4 regions of the Paenibacillus sp. S25 genome follow, and region 2 is predicted to be linked to each of the others. Evidence: riboswitches for the same ligand, from Rfam matches in the RefSeq annotation. Region 2 holds a riboswitch; each other region holds the start of a gene.

Evidence for each region. A riboswitch is a leader RNA that binds a small molecule or an ion and turns the genes downstream of it on or off. The one in region 2 is predicted to bind thiamine pyrophosphate.
Region 1: another riboswitch for thiamine pyrophosphate. It lies ahead of tenA (thiaminase II); the one in region 2 lies ahead of KAI37_RS04485 (ECF transporter S component).
Region 3: another riboswitch for thiamine pyrophosphate. It lies ahead of KAI37_RS13510 (thiamine phosphate synthase); the one in region 2 lies ahead of KAI37_RS04485 (ECF transporter S component).
Region 4: another riboswitch for thiamine pyrophosphate. It lies ahead of thiC (phosphomethylpyrimidine synthase ThiC); the one in region 2 lies ahead of KAI37_RS04485 (ECF transporter S component).

What each region holds. Positions count from the first base shown of each region.
Region 1 covers NZ_CP073683.1:4,621,699-4,627,100, forward strand. The annotation lists gene KAI37_RS20155 (NAD-dependent malic enzyme) at 1-1,491, shown strand, start outside; TPP riboswitch at 1,584-1,686, shown strand; gene tenA (thiaminase II) at 1,821-2,510, shown strand; gene thiM (hydroxyethylthiazole kinase) at 2,585-3,427, shown strand; gene thiD (bifunctional hydroxymethylpyrimidine kinase/phosphomethylpyrimidine kinase) at 3,424-4,254, shown strand; gene thiE (thiamine phosphate synthase) at 4,251-4,964, shown strand; gene KAI37_RS20180 (aspartyl-phosphate phosphatase Spo0E family protein) at 4,909-5,076, opposite strand.
Region 2 covers NZ_CP073683.1:992,117-997,518, forward strand. The annotation lists gene KAI37_RS04475 (polynucleotide kinase-phosphatase) at 1-516, shown strand, start outside; gene KAI37_RS04480 (TatD family hydrolase) at 537-1,334, shown strand; TPP riboswitch at 1,379-1,488, shown strand; gene KAI37_RS04485 (ECF transporter S component) at 1,739-2,335, shown strand; gene KAI37_RS04490 (ABC transporter ATP-binding protein) at 2,335-3,786, shown strand; gene KAI37_RS04495 (energy-coupling factor transporter transmembrane component T family protein) at 3,761-4,552, shown strand; gene KAI37_RS04500 (methionine ABC transporter ATP-binding protein) at 4,692-5,402, shown strand, end outside.
Region 3 covers NZ_CP073683.1:3,161,252-3,166,653, forward strand. The annotation lists gene KAI37_RS13495 (thiazole synthase) at 1-278, opposite strand, end outside; gene thiS (sulfur carrier protein ThiS) at 281-484, opposite strand; gene thiO (glycine oxidase ThiO) at 481-1,629, opposite strand; gene KAI37_RS13510 (thiamine phosphate synthase) at 1,694-2,287, opposite strand; TPP riboswitch at 2,552-2,660, opposite strand; gene KAI37_RS13515 (ABC-F family ATP-binding cassette domain-containing protein) at 2,754-4,307, opposite strand; gene KAI37_RS13520 (hypothetical protein) at 4,491-5,402, opposite strand, start outside.
Region 4 covers NZ_CP073683.1:807,396-812,797, forward strand. The annotation lists gene KAI37_RS03600 (alpha/beta hydrolase) at 1-126, opposite strand, end outside; gene KAI37_RS03605 (IclR family transcriptional regulator) at 425-1,168, shown strand; TPP riboswitch at 1,324-1,436, shown strand; gene thiC (phosphomethylpyrimidine synthase ThiC) at 1,624-3,468, shown strand; gene KAI37_RS03615 (hypothetical protein) at 3,592-3,744, opposite strand; gene KAI37_RS03620 (YitT family protein) at 4,252-5,088, shown strand; gene acnA (aconitate hydratase AcnA) at 5,260-5,402, opposite strand, start outside.

The sequences.
Region 1 (5,402 bases), 2.3 Mb from region 2:
CTCAACGACCTTCACAATCGAAATGTCGTACTCTACTACCGGCTGCTAACCGATCATTTGAGTGAAATGCTGCCCGTAGTCTACACGCCGACCGTAGGAACCGCGATTCAAGAGTATAGTCACGAGTACAACCGCCCTGGAGGCGTATATTTGTCGATAGATAACCCGAATGGCATCGGACAAGCATTCTATAACTCTGGATTAAGCGGCGAGGATGTGGATCTGATCGTCGTGACAGATTCCGAAAGTATTTTGGGGATTGGTGACTGGGGCGTCGGGGGGATTAACATTGCGATTGGCAAGCTTGCAGTGTATACGGCTGCGGCAGGCATTCATCCCGGGCGGGTGCTGCCAATTGTACTGGATGTGGGCACGAATAATGAAAAGCTGCTGAATGATCCACTGTACATCGGAAACCGCCATAAACGGGTTCGCGGAGAAGCCTATAACCAGTTTATTGATACTTTTATCAGCAAAACGTTAGCGCAATTCCCGAAGGCGCTTTTACATTGGGAAGATGTGGGTAGCGTAAATGCGCGCCATATTATAGGAAAATACGGTCAAAGCATTCTCACCTTCAACGATGATATACAAGGTACAGGAGCGGTGACCCTGGCTGCGATTCTTTCGGCGGTGGGTGTCACCAAGACTCCGCTGCGTGAACAAAAAATACTTGTTTTCGGCCCAGGGGCTGCAGGGATCGGTAACGCTGACCAAATTCGGGGCGCTATGATCGAGGATGGCCTTTCCGCAGATGATTCATTCAAGTCCTTTTGGGCCTTTGATTATCGTGGGCTGTTAACGGAAGATATGGAAGACGTATTGGAGTATCAGAAACCGTATGTGCGCAAAAAGGATGAAGTCAGCTCATGGACCCGGTCGGGTGACGGCAAAATACCGCTACTGGAGGTCATCCGTCAGGTGAAGCCTACGATATTGATTGGAACTTCCGGTGTAGCAGGTGCCTTTTCTGAAGAAATCATCAAGGAGATGGCGAAGCATGTAGAACGCCCGATCATTATGCCCATGTCCAATCCTACAAACCTTGCAGAAGCAGTACCCGAGGATTTGATCCGGTGGACAGATGGCAGAGCACTGATCGCAACCGGAAGTCCTTTTGAGCCCGTCACCTATAACGATACAAATTTTGAGATTGGACAGGCGAACAATGCCTTTGTTTTTCCGGGACTGGGTCTAGGTGCGATTGTGGTTAAAGCCAAAAGGATTACCCCTGCGATGTTTACAGCCGCAGCAGTTGCTGTTGCCAATGGTGTAGATTCGAATACGCCTGGCGGTGCGCTACTCCCTCATATCCGAAAATTACGCGAAGTTTCGTACGCTGTTGCGGTTGCGGTTGCAAATGCCGCGATTCAGGATCAGGTAGCTCAGGCGCACATTTCAGATGTGGAACAAGCTATACGAGATGCAATGTGGAAACCGGAATATGCCAAGGTCAAAGCCGTGGAAAGTGTAATTCATCACCCTCACTAAGCCCCAAAAACCTAACTAGAGGAAATTTAATATTTTGCACACTATGTTTGACATAGCGTATGAACGTATGTACAGTAATAGTCAAAAGAATAGAAGTCCACTAGGGGAGCCAATATGGCTGAGACAAGAATGTATCTTGGACCCTTTGAACCTGATCTAGTTCGTACTAGCGTAGGAAAGTGGAGCCTTCGTATATAAGGTTTCAAGCGTTTTTTGCGCATTGGGCCTATGTTGAAGCCGCTCCATTTTTCCGGGGCGGCTTTTTAGCGTTGTTTCGGAATTGTATCCTTACAGGACTTCTTGCTCTTCAATTAATGGAGGTGGGGAAATTGAGTTTTACACAAGAACTCCGTCGGCAGGCGGACGGCATTTTTCAAGCGATTTTTGAGCATCCCTTTGTGAGAGGTATTGCTGAAGGAAGTTTGACAAGGGGACAGCTGATTCACTATGTAAAACAGGACTTTGAATATTTGAACGCCTACATGCGGATATACGGCATCGCAATCTCCAAATGCACGAATCGGGAGGACATGGCAGTATTTAATGAACAAATCTCTTTTATTCTCCACAGCGAGGTTCATCCGCATCAAAATTTCTGTGCTGTCGCAGGGGTGACCTATGAAGAGTTGCAGGGATATCCACTCGCTCCTTCGGCCCATCACTATATCCGTCACATGCTGACGATCGCGCATGAGGGCAGTTTGCGCGAGATCTTGGCTGTGCTGCTGCCATGTATGTGGACGTATGCCGAGATTGGCCGCAGGCTGCTGGATGAAGTAAAGCCGGATGAGTCTCATCCGTTCTATGAATGGATGGGCTTCTATGGAGACCAGCTTGATGATACAACACTCAAGTTCCGAGAACGTGTAGATGCTTGGGCAGAAGGCGCAACGGCTGCTGAGCGAGAGCGGATGATTGAGCATTTTGTACTGAGTTGCCAGCTGGAATATAAGTTCTGGGACATGGCTTATAACCAGGAAGAATGGCCGGTCCAGATGCAGGCAGCGGTCTTAGAATAGTCATCCTGGCGATTCGATGCGTGAAGTACGGTTAATGCCATGTTGAACCACCAACTATAGAGAGGATAATCATTATGAGTACATGGGAAAAAAGTTATTCAGCTCTCCTGACGAAGGTACAAAACAGCAAACCCCTCGTTCACAATATGACCAATGTGGTAGTCACTAACTTTACGGCCAACGGCCTGTATGCATTGGGCGCCTCCCCAGTGATGGCCTATGCACCCGAGGAAGTAGCAGATATGGCAAAAATAGCGGGAGCCGTCGTGTTAAACATCGGTACGCTGCACCGCGAACTGGTGGATGCCATGATCATTGCTGGACAATCGGCGAATGCACACGGTGTTCCGGTCCTGCTAGATCCGGTCGGTGCGGGAGCAACGAGCTTTAGAACTGAGTCGGCACTGCGAATCCTGAGAGAAGTCAAAATCTCATTGGTGCGGGGCAATGCAGCCGAAGTCGCGCATCTTGTTGGAGAAGCGCGTGAGATTAAAGGCGTAGATGCTGGTGACAGTGCTGACAGCGGCAATGTCGATCTGGCAATTCGGGCTGCTCAAACGCTCAATTCAATGGTTGTCATCACTGGAAAAGAGGACGTCATCACCGATGGGGCCGAAGCACGAATGATTAGCGGCGGAGACGCGCTGCTCACGAAGGTAACCGGAGCAGGCTGCCTGCTGACCTCTGTGTTAGGTGCTTTTGCAGCTGTTGAACCCAACCTGCTGCTCGCAGGTACAGCAGGCTTGGCATTTTACGGTGCAGCAGCTTCCCGAGCCGCAGCACGTACCGCAGAGCTGGGGCCCGGCAGCTTCCAGATTGCCTTTCTCGACGAGCTCGCCAAACTACATACAGGTTCGCTGGAGGGGCATGTCACTGTCCGTGAAGCAGGAACAACCACAGCAGGTGGTGCGCGATGACAGACGTTCGTGTACCCAGAGCACTGACGATTGCCGGTTCGGACAGTGGCGGCGGGGCCGGAATTCAAGCCGATCTCAAAACCTTTCAAGAACTTGGCGTGTACGGCATGTCGGCTATTACGGCCATTACCGTACAGAATACCTTAGGGGTTCACGGCGTATATCCGCTGCCACAGGAAGCAACAGCGGAACAGATCGAAGCTGTAGGATTAGACCTTGGAGTAGATGCCCTAAAGACTGGCATGCTGTTTAATGCGGGTATCATCCGTCTTGTGAGCAAGCAGATCCGAAAGTTCGGCTGGAAAAAGGTCGTCGTCGATCCCGTGATGATTGCCAAGGGAGGTGCTGAACTGCTGCAGTTGGAAGCGGTGCAGGCTTTGAAGGACGACCTGTTTCCCTTGGCCCTAGTCGTTACACCGAATATCCCGGAGGCAGAAGCCCTGACAGGGATCAGCATCCGTACGATGGAGGATCGCCGCGAGGCTGCGAGACATATTAGCAGTATGGGACCAAAATTCGTTGTGATCAAGGGCGGCCACGCTGACGAGAGCGAGAGCAGCGGACAGATTGTTGACCTGCTCTTTGACGGAACCGCCTTTACAGAGCTGAGCGGCAAGCGGGTACGGACTGTCCATACACACGGAACAGGATGTACCTTCTCGGCAGCGATAACTGCTGAATTAGGGAAAGGAATGTCTGTACTGGAAGCTATCTCGAATGGTAGAGCCTTCATCCAGGCGGCGATTGAGGATACTTTACACCTTGGACAGGGACATGGCCCAACCAATCATTGGGCCTACCGCCGTCGTCAGGAGGTACTCCGATGAGCAGCAGAATATTGCCAGAGGTGGTGCGCCGCCAGCTACAGATGTACCTGGTGCTTGGAAGCGTGAACTGCCTCGCTGAACCAAGTTGGGTCGTGCAAGAGGCTGTGGCTGGCGGCGCAACCATGGTCCAGTTTCGAGAAAAGGGCCACGGCGCGTTAACGGGCGTTCCTATGTTCGAACTTGCGCGCCAGCTACAGGAACTGTGCCGCCACGCTGGTGTCCCCTTCATCATCAATGACGACGTGGAGCTGGCTCTTGAACTCGACGCCGACGGCGTTCACATCGGTCAGGACGATGAATCCGCCGAATCCGTCCGCGAGCGAATCGGAAATCGAATTCTAGGCGTCTCTGCCCATACCATTGAGGAAGCACGTCGTGCCATCCTGCAAGGTGCGGATTATCTCGGCGTCGGGCCAATCTATCCCACCATCTCGAAAGATGATGTCCATGCCGTACAGGGACCGGCAATTATATATGAGATGCGTAAAGCGGGAATTGATGTGCCGATTGTTGGGATCGGAGGTATTACAGTGGACCGTATTGAGGAAGTCGCACGTGCAGGTGCAGATGGTGTGGCGGTGATTTCAGCCGTGACACAGTCAGAACAGGTTAGAGGTGCGGTCAAGGAATTAAAGAAAAATATGGTCTCATTTCTCAATGATCCGATCTACATGTTTGATAAAGATTCAACAGATCATCCAGCTTTTTAGATTGTTCTATTACTTTGGGATGTGTTAAAAATCCATACTTTTTCTGGACCTGGTACAGTTTCTTCCTAGCTCGTTCGACACAAAGTAAAGTCACACCTTGGTTCATCAGCATGATCCCTCCTATATGTCATATTTTATGACAAAAAGACGTTTTTTGGATTCTCAAATGATGCGCCTAACAAAAAAAGAACATCCCAAAAGTTTGCATAAACAAAGATGCCCCTAAATCCACATAAAAAAGCCTCCGTTTCCACTAATTAAGTGGAACAGAGGCCCTTTGCATAAAAAGATCCAATGAATATAGAGCATACCAATCAAATCTGACTTAGAGATTTACCTTATGTTGTTTGATCTCTAATAGCCGCTGAACTCCCCAAACTTGAACTAGTCGGTGAGAGTTGTCTTTGTTTCTAGCCGTTTAAGCACCTCCAATTTGTA
Region 2 (5,402 bases):
GATGAAATTCGTATCGCACCGTTCCATACGCTGGCACACAGCGGAAAGACTTTTTTCGGCCATTCTCATATTTGGCATATGGAGCAAAACCGGGAGCTGGCTGGGCTGTCTTCTCTGTTTATGGAGACAGAGTATCGCGTTATCACGGACGAAGCAAGCGAGGAAGAGGTCATTCGCTGGTGGAACGAGATGACAGAGGATGGTCATGAGGGGATTGTGATCAAGCCGGAACGCTTTTTGATGAAAAATCGGGACAAGATGATTCAGCCTGCAATCAAGGTGAGAGGCCGGAAGTATTTGCACATCATTTACGGTATGGATTATCTTGCCTCTGAGAATTTAAAGCGTCTGAAGCAGCGTCGAACGAACAAAAAGGAGCGTCATGCCCTGATGGAGGGAGCGCTTGGTATGGAAGCCGTGGAACGTTTTGTCCGCAAGGATACGGTAGATCGTATTCATGAATGCGTCCTTGCCGCGCTATCTCTGGAATCGGAGCCGATTGATCCGAGATTGTAGTTTGCGAAGGAGGGATTGAGATGGAAAGGGGTACACCGTTAATTGATATTGGCGTGAACTTGATGCACCGTTCGTTTCATGCGGATCGGGAACAGGTGGTAGAGAGAGCCGCAGCTGTAGGAATTTCACCCCTGATTATTACCGGGACCAGTGTCCGCAGCAGTCGGGAGGCTTCTCAGTATGCAGCACGTTATCCGGGCAAGCTGTATGCGACAGCTGGCGTGCATCCCCATGATGCCAAAGACTGCAGCGCAGATACGATTCAGCAGCTCCGCCAGCTGGCGAGTCAGCCGCAGGTCGTATCCATAGGGGAATGCGGATTGGACTATAACCGTGATTTTTCGCCGCGTGATGTGCAGCGCCGATGGTTTGGCGAGCAAATCCAACTGGCGGGTGAGCTGAATATGCCGTTATTTTTGCATGAACGAGATGCACATGAGGATTTTGTCGCTATGCTTCGGGAGTATCAAGGGCTTGTCGATAAAGCGGTAGTGCATTGTTTTACCGGCACGGAACAGGAATTGCATAGGTATGTAGAAATGGGACTGTATATCGGGATCACCGGCTGGATTTGCGACGAACGGCGTGGCAAACATCTGCGTGAACTGGTCAGAGATATTCCCTTGGACCGTCTGATGATTGAAACAGATGCTCCATTTTTGACCCCGCGTAATTTGCCCGTGAAGCCCAAAGAAGGGCGTAATGAATCGATGTATCTCGCTCACATTGCTGCTGCGGTTGCCGAATGTACAGGCCGAAGCATGATGGAGATCGAAATCGCCACGACGGAGACAGCCAAACGTTTCTTCGGATTATAGGATTGTCAAAGCCATAGATGTGGTATATATTATAGTGAATTAAAAAAGCATTGTCGGGAGCTTGAGAAAGTCAGGCTGAGAGGGTGGCCCTTGCCACTGACCGTGAAATCTGATCTGGGTAATGCCAGCGTAGAGAAACCAAGAACACTATACAGGAATGCCGCTTGTTTTGCGGTTGTCGATAGATTCAATGTATGTCCTAGCATTTTACCTTGATCCTGACTTTGGCTTGGTATCAGTGTAGAAGCTTAGACTACTGGTTATATAAGGCATATCGACGAATGATGTTTTGTATGGTACTTCACCTTTTACTGCGCATAAAGCTTGCCTGGAGATTCAGCTCCAGACAAGCTTTTTTTTATGGCCAAGAGGCCAATTATAAGGAAAAAGGGGAGCACGCAATAATGAATACTGCTGTAAGAGCGTCCAAAGGGTTGAAGCTGACTGATATTTTGGTCACGATTGTGATCGCTGTTGTGTTCGGGTTAGTCTACAAAATATGGGGACCTGCCTATGATTTAATGAAACCATTTGGTCTACACGCCGAGCAACTGATGTATGGCATGTGGTTTATGGCAGGCACGTTTGCTTATCTCATCATTCGCAAGCCAGGTGTTGCAATTTTGGCAGAGGTGGCAGCGGCAACGGTCAGTGCTTTTTTGGGAAGCGAATGGGGGATGTCCACTTTGTACTATGGCCTGCTGCAAGGCTTGGGGGCGGAGCTGTTTTTTGCGGCTTTTCTGTATCGGAACGCAAACCTGTGGGTTGCTTCGCTAGCTGCGGCTGGGGCGGCTGTCGCTTCTCTAATTTTAGACTTCAGCTACGGGTATATTGATCAGCTTTCGACCTGGAACTATGTTTTGTATATTGGTTTTCGCATGATTGGCAGCATTGTGATTGCCGGGGTATTCGCTTTCTATCTGGCTAAGGCATTGGAGGTAACCGGAGTTACGCGAAGTTTGAGGCCTGCAACGGAACAAGATTATAAGGGGCTGGATTGATGAGCCAGGCAACCGAAGATGTGGTGGCTTCGATCACCCGTCTTCGGTTGAAATTCCCCGGTGAGCAGGAGCTGCTTTTTCACAATATGTCTTTGTCTGTCCGCAAGGGAGAAAAGCTGCTGCTACTGGGACCGAGTGGATGCGGTAAATCAACGCTGCTCCAAGTGCTAAGCGGTCTGATTCCACGCACGATAGAAGTGCCTATGAAATGCGATGCTGCTGTAATCCCAAGTGTCTCAGGTATTGTATTTCAAGATCCTGATACGCAGTTCTGTATGTCATATGCAGATGAGGAACTGGCTTTTGTGTTGGAAAATAATCAGGTTCCTCGTGAGCAGATGCGATCCCGTATTCGCGAGCTGCTGATGCAGGTTGGTCTATCGACGGAGGATATACACATGCCCATTGGCAGCATGTCACAGGGAATGAAGCAGCGGCTGGCGATTGCGTCTGTGCTGGCTATGGAGCCAGAAGTGCTTTTTCTGGATGAGCCCACGGCTTTGTTGGACGAGGAAGGCACTACACAGGTGTGGGATACCATTCGCAACATTTCGGTAGACCAGACACTGGTGATCGTGGAGCATAAAATTAATGAAATTGTCCATGATGTGGACCGGATTGTAGTGCTTTCTGCTCAAGGGGAGATTATTGCGGATGGAAGGGCGGAAGAAGTATTTCATGTGCATCGGCAGGCATTGTCCGAGTACGGTGTGTGGTATCCGGGAGTATGGAATGAATCGTCTTCGCCACGTTGGAGTGAAGCGGTGACGCAACAGAACGGTGCGGGGATTGATTTGCTGGAGCTGGAACATTTTAGCGGCCTCCGTAGTTTAAGTTCAGTGATTTATGTGGAGCATGCGCAGGTGAAGCCTGGCGACTGGATTGGCGTGGTCGGTGAAAACGGAGCTGGCAAAAGCTCGCTGCTGCTTTCCATGATGCGCTTACTTCGAACACAGGGACGTTATAGCATGTGCGGAATTGAGGCAGGCAGTACGGAACAACTGGCAGAGCGTATCGGGTTCGCGTTTCAAAATCCCGAGCTGCAATTCGTAGCACACACCGTACGAAAGGAACTAGAGTATTCGTTACCCAAGAGCTTGTTTACCGTTGAACAGTGCCGGGAACAGGTCGATCGGATGCTCGTACAGTTCGGACTGGAGCGGCTGGACGAACGTCATCCGTATCAGCTTTCGTTGGGCCAAAAAAGGCGGTTGAGTATTGCTACGGCTATGATCCGTGAGCAGGAAGTGCTGCTGCTGGATGAACCGACTTTTGGGCAGGATGCGCGTAATACCTTTGTCATGCTGGATATGTTGGAGCAGCTGAGAGCGGCAGGCACGGCCATTGTGATGGTCACGCATGACCCGGAAATTGTCCGTCGATATTGTACCGATATATGGCGGATTCAGAAAGGGGAACTACGGTATGAGTCTGTCCTTTCCCCATCATAAAACATGGCTGCATCGTGTGAATCCGGGCCTAAAGCTCGTTATGTTTTCCATACTGTTTGTGGTCGTTATAGTCATTCATGATCCGAATGTCATGTTTAATGTTGCGTGTGCTATGCTGCTGCTGCTTGTCTGGTCAGGCCATCCATGGAAGCGGCTGCTGCTGTATGGATCTCCCTTTATATTGGTGTTTATTTCAACCTCAACGGGCATGATGATGTTCGGCAAAGGGGTGACGACCTGGTGGACATGGGGCTTGATCCATATAACGCAGGAAAGCTTTTACCGAGGCATGCATCTGGGCTTTCGTGCGCTGAGTATGGCTGCGGTAGGGTTGCTGTTTGGTTTAACGACTTGTCCGGTGGACCTTTTTTATTCACTGATGCAGCAATGGAGGCTCTCTCCGAAGTATGCGTATAGCTTTTTGGCAGCCATGCGGTTGATGCCCATGATGGTGGAGGAATTCCAGGCATTGAGACAAGCCCATCGCATTCGAGGTTTACATCAGCATGTGTCCAAATGGAACATGTATGCCACGCTTCGCAGGTATGCAATTCCGCTGCTCGCTCAAAGTATCCGGCGTGCACAGCGAATTGCTATTGCCATGGAAGCCAAGGGTTTTACCAATGAAACCAAACGCACGTATTATTATGCGATTGGCTATTCGGCTGTAGATATTGTGTTCATATTCTATTTTGTCATCATGCTTACGCTGGCTTGGGGACTCGGTATCTGCTTTCCTTATGTGGGGGTGTGGGATGTACGTTAATTGTTGTCAAAAGGCTTTGCCCGTTTTCTGCTCTGTGGTATATTAATGCAATGGGAATTGACGGCTCGTACAGACCCGCCTGGGCTGGCGGGCTTATTACATTTTCCCTGAGAAATGGATCATCAGGAGGCCAGGTTTCATGATTACGCTGCATCAGGTAAGCAAGTATTATACCACCTCAAGCGGCCAATTTCATGCGGTTCAATCCGTGTCCCTTCAAGTGGAGGAGGGGGGAATTCACGGTATCATAGGTGCCAGCGGTGCCGGTAAGTCTACGTTGCTCCGGTTGATGAATGTATTGGAAAGGCCGGATGAGGGAAACGTGGTTGTGAACGGGGTAGATCTGACTCGCATGCCGGAAAAACGTCTCCGTGAAGCGCGGCGATCCATAGGGATGATTTTTCAGCATTATCATCTTGTTCACAATCGGACGGTCAGTGGAAATGTGGCAATGCCGTTGGAGCTGGCAGGTGTCGCGAAAAAAGAGAGAGCGGAACGTGTGCGCGAATGCCTGCAATTCGTCGGTTTAGCTGATAAAGCAGAACAGTATCCGGCACAACTGAGCGGAGGCCAAAAGCAACGTGTGGCGATAGCCAGAGCGCTGGCGAATCGACCTGCGGTGCTGCTGTGTGATGAGCCGACCTCGGCGCTTGATCCGCAGACGACCGCGGATATTCTGGGCGTGTTACGGGAGATCAACCGGGAACTGGGAGTTACCATTGTAATCGTAACGCACGATATGGACGTGGTACGCAATATTTGTACCCGTGTATCAGAAATGCGGGATGGGCAGCTGCTTTCAACGCAACGTGTAGCTGACGCTGCGGTAGGTTCAACAGCGGGAGCAGGT
Region 3 (5,402 bases), 2.2 Mb from region 2:
TCGCACAGGCCGGAGGCTTTTGCCAATTGGGCAATACGAATCGCCTCCTCTGCTGTTGTAGCCCCTGCTGTGTTGGGAAGAAGTGTATACCGGCTCAAATCCAGCATGTCGAGAAAATGCTGCTTATCCCGTTCCTCCAAGTTCAATCTCCGCACAGCAAACGTCAATATTTCCGTCTCAGCAGCCTCTACGGCTTGGGATTGAATATCCAGATCAGAGAATTTTCCTGTTCCCAACAACAACCTTGAGGTAAAAGATGCTTTTCCAATGGTTAACATGATCAACCGCCTCCCACAAAATGTACAATCTCTAGGCAATCTCCATCCTTCAACACCGCTTCATCATGATCTTGACGGGTCAATATATGCCGATTCAGCTCCACCACTACGGTTTTCACCTTTACATCAAGCTCATGTAGCAATTGATCCACATGAGTGATCCGATTAGAAAAGGTCATGCTCTGGCCGTTAATCGTCAGCTTCATAAGCTTTCCTCCTTGAGGAGCTCAGAAGAAAATCTACTTATTCCAAGTTCAGCCGCACCTGCTCCGTTAAGCATAGCTGTTATCGCACGCCCAGTAGCATCGCTCAGCAGGACACCGTTGCGATAATGCCCGACGGCAGCATATACACCCTCGACCCCAGGAACAGTGCCTATAAAAGGATGACCTGATGCGGCCTGCGGACGTAAGCCCGCCCAAGTGCGTATAAAAGAAGCTTCACGGACGCGCGGCAGCCAAGCAGAGGCACGTGTCAGCAACCCCTCTAAGCCTCCTACGGTCACTTCTTCGTCATACTGATGCGGAAGGCTCGTTGCCCCAATCCAAAGCTCGTTATTCTGTTTAGGTACAAGGTAAATATCATCAGCATAAATGGTGTATTCTAACGGGTGATCCTTCAAGGAGACCGCTACCGCTTCTCCCTTGACCGGATAAAGTGGATATTCAAATCCAACTTGCGCTAGCAATTTCATGCTATCCAAGCCTCCGGCAATAATGACCTGATCGCACGAAAAAAAGCCACTATCTGTTCGGACACCGCAAACTCGACCATCCTGCATGACCAGTTGCTCTGCCTGTGTACCAGACCATACCGTTGCCCCCAGCACCGCAGCAGCACCTGCATAAGCACGACAAAGCTGGACAGGAGCCACTTGTGTCTCCTTTGAACGATATATTGCCCCGATCGCTTGTTCATCCAAACCTGGAATTCGTCGGGCCAATTCCCTCGCATCCCACCAGATAGGACAATCATCCTCTCGCGTTTTAGCAGCTTTCCAGCGTTTTTGGCCTTCAGTTTCCGTACGGAAAGGGGTCACAAATCCTTCTGTACGGAATTCTACCGAAATACCTGACAAACGCTCCAGATCACAGACAAGCTCAGGGAATGCGTCTCGACTTATGCGAGCAAATCGTGCCAGCTCAGAGTCGATGAACTCTTCACTTTCCGCTGCCAGCATTCCAACCGCTGCTCCTGAGGCTCCCTCACCCGGGATCAATCGTTCCAGCATGATCGTACTTCTTCCCTCCTTGGCCACATGATAAGCAATGGAACTGCCGATGACACCTCCACCTATGACCAAGCATTCAGCGTGTCCTATCGCTCTTGCCTCCGTGTGTATCTTTAGCATTGGTCCCGTGTCTCCTCTCCATAAACCATTCTGCTTTCAGCTTGCCTTTACTCTCGTTTTTTCGCTACAGGCTGTGAACTACAAGATCTGCCATTCGCCTGTATTCCATCGCAGCTGCAACAGGCGACTCAGCCTCCCATATACCAGACATCACCGCAATACCGCTTGCTCCGGCCCTATAAAGCTCCGGGATATGGTGCGGTTGTATGCCGCCCAGCGCGATCACCGGAATGTTCGACAGCCTGCAAATATGTTCAAGCTGAGCTAAACCCCGCGGTACAATACCGGGCTTACAATGGGTCTCATATACGTGACCATAAAGTACATAGTCCGCTCCTGCCCGCTCGGCAGCCTGCGCCTCCTCCAATGAATGCACAGATGCTCCACAGCGTGTACCCTTTGGAAGAAGGCTTTTCACATCCGCAACGGGTAATCCATTAGCTGGTAGCTGGACGGCTCCAACCAAAGTAAGTAAAGCTACATCCACACGATCATTTACTACAATTTGTTGCAAAGGAACTTCCTGCTCCACCATGCTGCGAGTCAAAGAAAGCAATGCAGAGGCACCATTTTGTTTCAAACGTGCGTGTACATAATGAACATACGGACAAATCACAGCAGCCACTTGGGCGGCTTGTCCAAAAGTGCCCTTTTCCATCGAAATTGCGTGTAATTCGATTTTCTCTTCACCTCACATTGGACTAGAGGATCTATGCTTAGTCAGCCACGTCTACCAGCAGAAATGAAAGGGGATTGTATGTGAATCGTCTACGGAAGCTCGAACAACTTAAAATGAACGAAACGCAAAAAAACCACTTCCCCAAGGAAGTGGTTTAACGAACGTCCAATAATCGAACGGACAATGATATCCGTATACGTGTATCGTCCCACGCACAAACAAAATAAAGATGGTGTTGCCTTGTTTGTACGGCGCTCACTTCCCTACGCTGGCATAACCCAGATCAGGTGCAAAGGGTCCGAAATCCATTTATTCCGTCTCAGCCGCATGGGCGGCTCCCCTAGTGTGACTATTTTATTGTATAAGCTAAAGATAGCTTAGCATATTTTCCTAATTCTGCAAACCCCACTTCGTGTGAAATATGCAGAATTGGATTTAGCTGATTTTAGTTAACTTTACTTGACCACTCTTCCACATTCCACGTTTTGGTTACCCAATCCTCGTAAAAGTCCGGTTCGTGAGACACAAGCAAAACGGTCCCTTTGTATTCCTTCAAGGCACGTTTCAGCTCATCCTTAGCTTTAACATCCAAGTGGTTGGTAGGCTCATCGAACAGTACCCAGTTGCTTTCACGCATTAACAGTTTGCAAAGACGGACTTTAGCCTGTTCTCCACCACTGAGCGCAGATAGCGGACGCGTGATATGCTCATTCTTTAAACCGCAACGCGCCAAATGCGCTCGTACTTCATGCTGGTTCAAATGCGGGAATTCATTCCACACATCGTCAATCGGTGTAATTTTCTCCGCCTTTACTTCCTGCTCAAAATAAGCGGGCTGCAAAAAATCACCTTGATAGGTTTTTCCACTGATTGGTGGAATTTTTCCCAGAATGGTTTTGAGCAATGTCGATTTACCAACACCGTTGTAGCCGACAATTGCAATCTTTTCACCACGTTCAATCGTCATGGACATTTTAGGCAATAGGGCATGCGTATAACCAATCTCAAAATCAATACCCTCAAATACCGTCTTTCCGCTCGCACGTGCTTCTTTGAATTGAAAGGTTGGCTTCGCAGCTTCTTCAGGCTTATCAATACGTTCGATCCGATCAAGCTGCTTTTCACGGCTCTTTGCTCGGCCTGATGTAGATGCACGCGCCTTATTACGCTGAATAAAATCTTCCTGTTTCTTAATAAAGTCCTGTTGCTTCTCATAAGCATCAATATGCTGAGCCTTGTTCAGATCTGCCATCTCAAGAAACTTTTCATAGTTAGCTGAATAACGGGTCATCTTGGCAAATTCAAGATGGTAAATAACATTAACGACCTGATTCATAAACTCAGTATCATGTGAAATAAGAATAAAAGCATAGGGATAATCCTTCAAATAGCGCGTAAGCCATTCGATATGCTCGACATCCAAATAGTTGGTAGGCTCATCCAGCAGCAGGACATTTGGCTTTTCCAACAGCAACTTAGCAAGAAGCACCTTTGTCCGTTGCCCGCCGCTAAGTGCAGATACATCCCGATCCAGTCCTATGGCCGAGAGTCCCAGTCCATTCGCCATTTCTTCAACCTTCACATCAATGAGGTAAAAATCCCCCATATCCAGTTGCTCCTGAATTTCACCCATCTGTTCCAGCAGCACTTCCAACTCTTCGGGAGAAGCATCCCCCATTTTGTCAGTAATCTGCATCATTTCCTTTTCCAATTCCAACAAAGGAAGAAAAGCGTCTTTCAAAACATCACGTACCGTTTTGCCTGGTGTCAGCTTGGTATGCTGATCCAGATAGCCGTAACGTACACGTGGAGTCCATTCCACTTTACCTTCATCCTTAAGCAATTTTCCAGTGAGAATGTTCATGAGTGTCGATTTACCGACACCGTTAGCTCCTACCAAACCTACACGTTCCCCCGCAAGCAATCGAAAGGAAACATTTTTAAATAATGCGCGGTCCCCAAAGTTGTGAGATACATTTTCTACAGTCAATAAACTCATAAGCTGTTTTTGGCTCCTTATTGTCATCGGCGTTGCCGACTGTTCTTATTTCATATGCATTTCGTTTCTTTCAAAGCTATATTGTAGCACATTCTGCAACCATATCGGAATATTGAAAACAGCGAATTTTAAGGTTTTTGGTATGGATCTGCCTAAAAAAAGAAAAACCACCCATGAGGGTGATTATTTTAAGCCATTATAGCATTTGTACTCAAAGTATCCCGCAGCTGCTGCAGATTTTTCATCCGTAAAACGTTCACTCGCTTTCAAGGGAGCTGGACATGAATCTCTATAAAAATATTTCATTTCAGTATCTGGTTCTATGCCACCGATAATGTCTTGCTTTCTGACGACTCTCCCACCACCAAATCCATAGTTATTGTAATACCTGTCTCCGACCGGAATGCCTTGGATAAACGCGATCAGACCCACATCATCTACCGTGTTGTACCATTCCTCTTGCGGAATGATCGGTAGCGTGAACGAATAAGTTATGCCGTTACGTGCTGCTTTTTTGTTATGGACATTAATAATTCGCGCCAACTCCTCTTGAACGTTGCGAACAATGGTGGAACGACGTATTTGCTCAAAAGTTTCTGAATTATTCAGTAAAGCTATAGGGGTCTGATCCTGAAGTTCCTTTTGAAAGCCCTTCACCCACCTGTGATTCCGCGCATCGTATGCGTGCACATAATTATCCAAGGTGAACCCCACACTGTTGCCTACTGAATCAACATAGGCATATGGCTTTTTTTCGCTCCATTTGTGGCCAATAGCAGCTTGTCCATGCTCGTCTGTATAGGCTTCTGAAGTGAACGCATAATAACCGTCATAATCCAGAATTACAATGACTGGTATGTAATCCATAAATGCACGTTGTGCTACTATATCCCCATCAATGTCTACATTAAGAAAAAGGGTGTGCAAGAACGTGTTCAGCGCTGCTTCTTTATCTACACGAAAAAACTTATCCGATCCGTATCCGGCCTCGCGTTCCTGACGTTCATTCTGTGAGAGCACAACCCCTGCATCCTGAACTGCGGTACGGAGAGCCGACGTATATTTCATTTCTAGCTTCTGCACTTCACGCTGATT
Region 4 (5,402 bases), 180 kb from region 2:
GACGACCGACAGCAGCAGAGCAATCACAACGTGCTTGAACCGCAGCAGACGGGGATTAAAGAGTGGGGTGGACGGCTCCTGAACAGCGGTCTGTAGCTGAGAGTTGCGCTGGGATGTCGAAATCATGTAAGAGCCTCCTTATATAAAATTGATCTTCGTTTCATAGAATATAGGTATAATTCCACTTGAAAATGATAGTGTAGATCCGTATAGATACCTATTATCGTATGATGGGGATTATCCAAAGTCAACGCCTGAACCGGAAAAGTAAAAATGATGCAAAGAATTGTCGATGTTTGTTCTCGTTCTGTAATATGGTTGTCACAAAAACATCGGTTTACAGTAGCCGCGACTATTCTATATAATTTATGTAACCATGTTTCATAGTGTGAAACGAATATGGATACAAGAGGAGCGGTTCACGATGGAAGACCGTAAATTAACCGTTCGCGCTGTAGAGCGTGCACTTGATATACTGCTGTGTTTTACCGCAGATTCGGATCTTGGCCTGACGGAGATTGCCTCCAAAATTGGTCTACATAAAAGCACGGTTCATCGGCTGCTGACTACGTTGGAGGATCGGGGCTTTGTCGTTCGGAATGCCGAAACGGAAAAATATCGACTTGGCTTCCGCATTTGGGAGCTATCCACGCATTTGTCCCAAAGTGACGAGCCGGCGGTGTTGTTACAGCCTGCAATGGAAGGATTACGTGACCGTTTGGGCGAGACGGTCAGCTTGTACTTACGGGACGGCAGCATGCGTATTCGCATACAAGCCGTGCAGAGCAATCAGGCGATTCGCAGGGTCGCGCCTGTAGGTGCGCGTATGCCGCTTGCTGTAGGGGCCTCCAGCAAGGTGCTGGCAGCCTTTATGCCGCCGCAGGAGCTGGAAGCTCTGCTAAGCGGGGATGAATGGCCGCCCTCGGTAGACCCGGAGGTCTATAAAGCCCAGCTACAGGACATCCGCGAGAAGGGCTATGCGACCAGCTATGAAGAACGGGAGCCAGGGGCTGCTGCTGTGGCTGCGCCAATTGTAAACCGGAAGGGACAGGTCACTGCGGCTTTATCTGTATCCGGTCCGGTCAGTCGGCTTGCACCCGAGACGCTACATGACTTTGCTCCGATTTTGATTGAAGCGGCGAAGGAAATGGGGCTTATGCTTCCGTAACAAGAATGAACACAGTTGAAGCAAGCAGAGTGATTTGATGGGGAGTGTCTCCTTGGTAAAGTGAACCTAGAAGGGTTGCCAAAGCTATAAATTTAAAGTAGTCTGGTAAGGATGGCGGGATGTCTGTTATAGCCGCCTCATGTGAATAGAAGTATCACAGTTACTGGGGGAGCCTGTAATGCCGGGCTGAGATGGAATCGTGCAAGATTCCGGACCCTTTGCACCTGATCTGGATCATACCAGCGTAGGGAAGTAATCGGCCAATGAAATGTATACGCGGCTGCTGTCTACGGTGACGCATTGGAATAGGATTATTCCACATGCGTACTGTCTGGATAGCTGCCTCGTTAGATTAGCCGGTTCCCTAGGGAACCGGCTTTTTTGCATAGATCAGCGCCACCCTGGGAATGGTTCCGGATCGGTGTGTCATTTCATCGAAACGGGAGGAATGGACAATGAAGCCGACAGAAGCAGAAGGAACAAAAGGAACAGAATTGAAATCAAACGAAGTAAGATTGGTAGGAACAAAAGAAGTTGAGGTAGAGAAGACAAACGGGGATCAAGCCAATGGGGTAACGCCCTTTCCAGGGAGCCGTAAGGTATATATTCAAGGCTCACGGCCGGACATTGCCGTGCCAGAGCGCGAAATTGCTCTTCATCCTACACATACGCCGCAGGGCACGGAGCATCATGAGCCATTGCGTGTATATGATACAAGCGGTCCCATGACTGACGAAGCCTATCAGGTCGATATCCGTCAGGGCCTGCCTCCATTACGGCGAGCTTGGGCACTGGAACGGGGCGATGTGGAGGCTTACGAGGGACGCGCTGTACAGCCGGAGGATAATGGACTGAAAACTGGCTTCAAACGGGAGACAGTGGAATTTCCCGGCGTGACCAACCGTCCGCTTCGTGCTTCGCAAGGTCGTACAGTGACACAAATGCATTATGCGCGGCAAGGGATCATTACGCCAGAAATGGAATTTGCGGCGATCCGCGAAGGGGTGGAGCCTGAGTTTGTACGGCAGGAGTTGGCGGCTGGACGAGCCATCTTGCCTTCGAATATCAATCACCCGGAAAGTGAGCCAATGGTCATTGGGCGTCATTTTCACGTGAAGATCAATGCGAACATTGGCAATTCTGCGGTTACCTCCTCCATCGAGGAGGAAGTGGAGAAAATGACCTGGGCTGTGCGTTGGGGCTCGGATACAGTTATGGACCTGTCCACAGGCCGTAATATCCATACAACACGTGAATGGATCATTCGGAATTCTCCTGTACCAATTGGGACTGTGCCGCTCTATCAGGCACTTGAAAAGGTGAACGGCGAAGCAGAAGCGCTGACGTGGGAGCTGTATCGCGATACGCTGATTGAGCAGGCGGAGCAGGGAGTGGACTATTTTACAATTCATGCGGGTGTATTGCTGCGGTATATACCGATGACGGCGAATAGAATGACGGGAATTGTATCCCGTGGCGGGTCGATCATGGCAGCCTGGTGCCTTGCGCACCATCAGGAGAATTTTTTGTATACACATTTTGAAGAAATCTGCGAAATTATGAGAGCCTATGATGTGGCCTTTTCTCTCGGGGATGGTCTACGTCCAGGTAGTATCTATGATGCGAATGATGAAGCACAGTTTGCAGAGCTGGAAACGTTGGGCGAGCTAACGCAAATCGCATGGAAGCATGATGTTCAGGTCATGATTGAAGGGCCAGGACATGTCCCTATGCATAAAATCAAAGAGAATGTGGATTTACAAATGGAGATTTGTAAGGAAGCTCCTTTCTATACCTTGGGGCCGCTCACGACGGATATTGCCCCCGGATATGATCATATTACTTCAGCCATCGGGGCGGCGATGATCGGTTGGTTCGGGACGTCCATGCTGTGCTATGTTACGCCTAAGGAGCATTTGGGTCTGCCCAATAAGGATGATGTCCGCGAGGGTGTCATTACCTACAAAATTGCGGCACATGCTGCCGATCTGGCGAAGGGTCATCCACGGGCGCAGCAGCGGGATGATGCTTTGTCCAAGGCACGCTTTGAGTTCCGCTGGCGGGACCAGTTCAATCTGTCGCTTGATCCCGAGCGGGCCCTGTCCTACCATGATGAAACACTACCGGCAGAGGGCGCCAAGGAAGCACATTTTTGCTCAATGTGTGGCCCCAAATTTTGTAGTATGCGTATCACGCAGGACATTCGCGCCTATGCAGCGGATAAGGGGCTGAACACTCAAGAAGCAGTAGCTGCCGGGATGCGTGAGAAGGCAGAGCAGTATCGGGATGGAGGTCAGTAAAACGAACGTGTGAGTTTAGGAACACATGAATTAAAAAAAGCCGTGGTTCTCTACAGTCGATGTAGGAAACTACGGCTTTTTAGCTTATGTAAAGCGGGATCATGCAACCGGATAAACGGCGCCTTATTTTTTACCCATTTTTTCATTCAAAATGTCCTGAAAGCTGAGCTTCTTCTCCGAGCTATCTTCTTTCTTCTGCATACTCACCGCGTTGGCACGTTGGTATTGGTGGTGAAAGGGCATCAGGGTGTGGACGGTTAAGTTCATTGTATTCATGTAGGTCATTCCTCCAATTCCATATTGTCAAATTCAGATTGAGTTGCTTAGGACGTCTGTATAGGACTATTTGTATGTACTTGATGTCGTAATGCTAAGTAGGTTGCTTGGTAATGTTTCAATCATTATACCCACATTTTTTCAAAGTAAAACGCTTTTGACATAAAACAGGAAGATGGTCATATGTGTCCAAAATGTCGATTAGGAGGATGGTCGTTTTAGAGGAAAATGTGCCTAGGTCTAAAACAAGGGCTAGAGGCCCGTTTTCTTAGTTTAGTAGTCGGGATTGTGTTTTTTTGTCGAATAACCTTGTAAAAGGAGAATTTTTGCGAAATCCAAGTCAGGATTGAGGCAGTCTGGTGGCGAATTAAAGTGTCAAAGTTGTATTGACTTTATGTTTGGTAGTAGATACCATGAACTGGTTGTCAGCGTATTTTGACAACAAGAGTCAGCCAATCCATCTGGCGATTCATCCTTTGAAATGTTAGAGAAAGGATTAGAGCATATATGAAAAAAAGTATTGCAGATATCGCATTTATTATTCTGGGTGCGTTTTTTTTCGCGCTAGCTGTTAATCTGTTTGTGATCCCGAATGAGTTTGGCGAGGGCGGCGTTACAGGGGTCACGATCATCCTGTACTACCTGTTTCAGTGGTCTCCCTCGATCGTTAATCTGGTGATTAATGGCTTGCTGTTGATTGTCGGATATAAATTTTTGGACAAGAGAACGACCCTGTACACTATAATTGCGGTCGCTTTTAACTCGCTGTTTTTACATTTAACGGTCAACTGGCGGATTGATTCGCATGAGCCGACGATTAATGCTGTATTTGCCGGAGTTTTGGTGGGGGTCGGCATTGGCTTAATTGTACGGGTAGGTGGCACTACGGCGGGAACGGTCATTTTAGCCCGAATTGCCAACAAGTATCTGGATTGGAATATCAGTTATGGCCTGCTGTTTTTTGATTTGATTGTCGCGTTCTCTTCCTATTTTATTATTGGTCCAGAAAAATTGATGCTAACTATCGTTATTTTGTACGTTGGTACGAAGGTGATGGACTTCATGATCGAAGGACTAAACCCTAAAAAAGCGGTCATGATCATTTCGGAGCACCAAGATAAAATTGCTGAGATGGTTATTACGAAAATGGATCGTGGAGTTACCGTCCTGTCAGGCCACGGCTATTACACTAAAAATCCAAAAGAAGTGCTGTATATCGTCATTAGTAAACAAGAGGTGTCAGCGCTTAAAAAGATAGTGAAAGCCATCGACACAGCAGCATTTATCACCATTCATGACGTGCGGGACGTGTTTGGAGAGGGATTTTTGGATATTTCGAAGTAACTCGCTTGCGAAGGTAAGGTTATAGGAGAACACAGTTGGAGCCGGTCCTGAGAGGATCGGCTTTTTTTGTCCTATTTTTTTACTTTATATAGGGTCTCATACAGATAAAAAAACACCCCCGAACCGCAGATGAATCTGCACTCGGGGGTTCTGCATGTATAATGTTACATATTAAGCTTGAATCATTTGACGCAATACGGTTTGCAGAATACCACCGTTGTGGTAGTAGTCGATATCGACAGTACTGTCCAGACGGGCAATTACCGGGAATTCGAACTTCGTGCCATCCTCGCGTTTAGCTACAACCGTAAGCT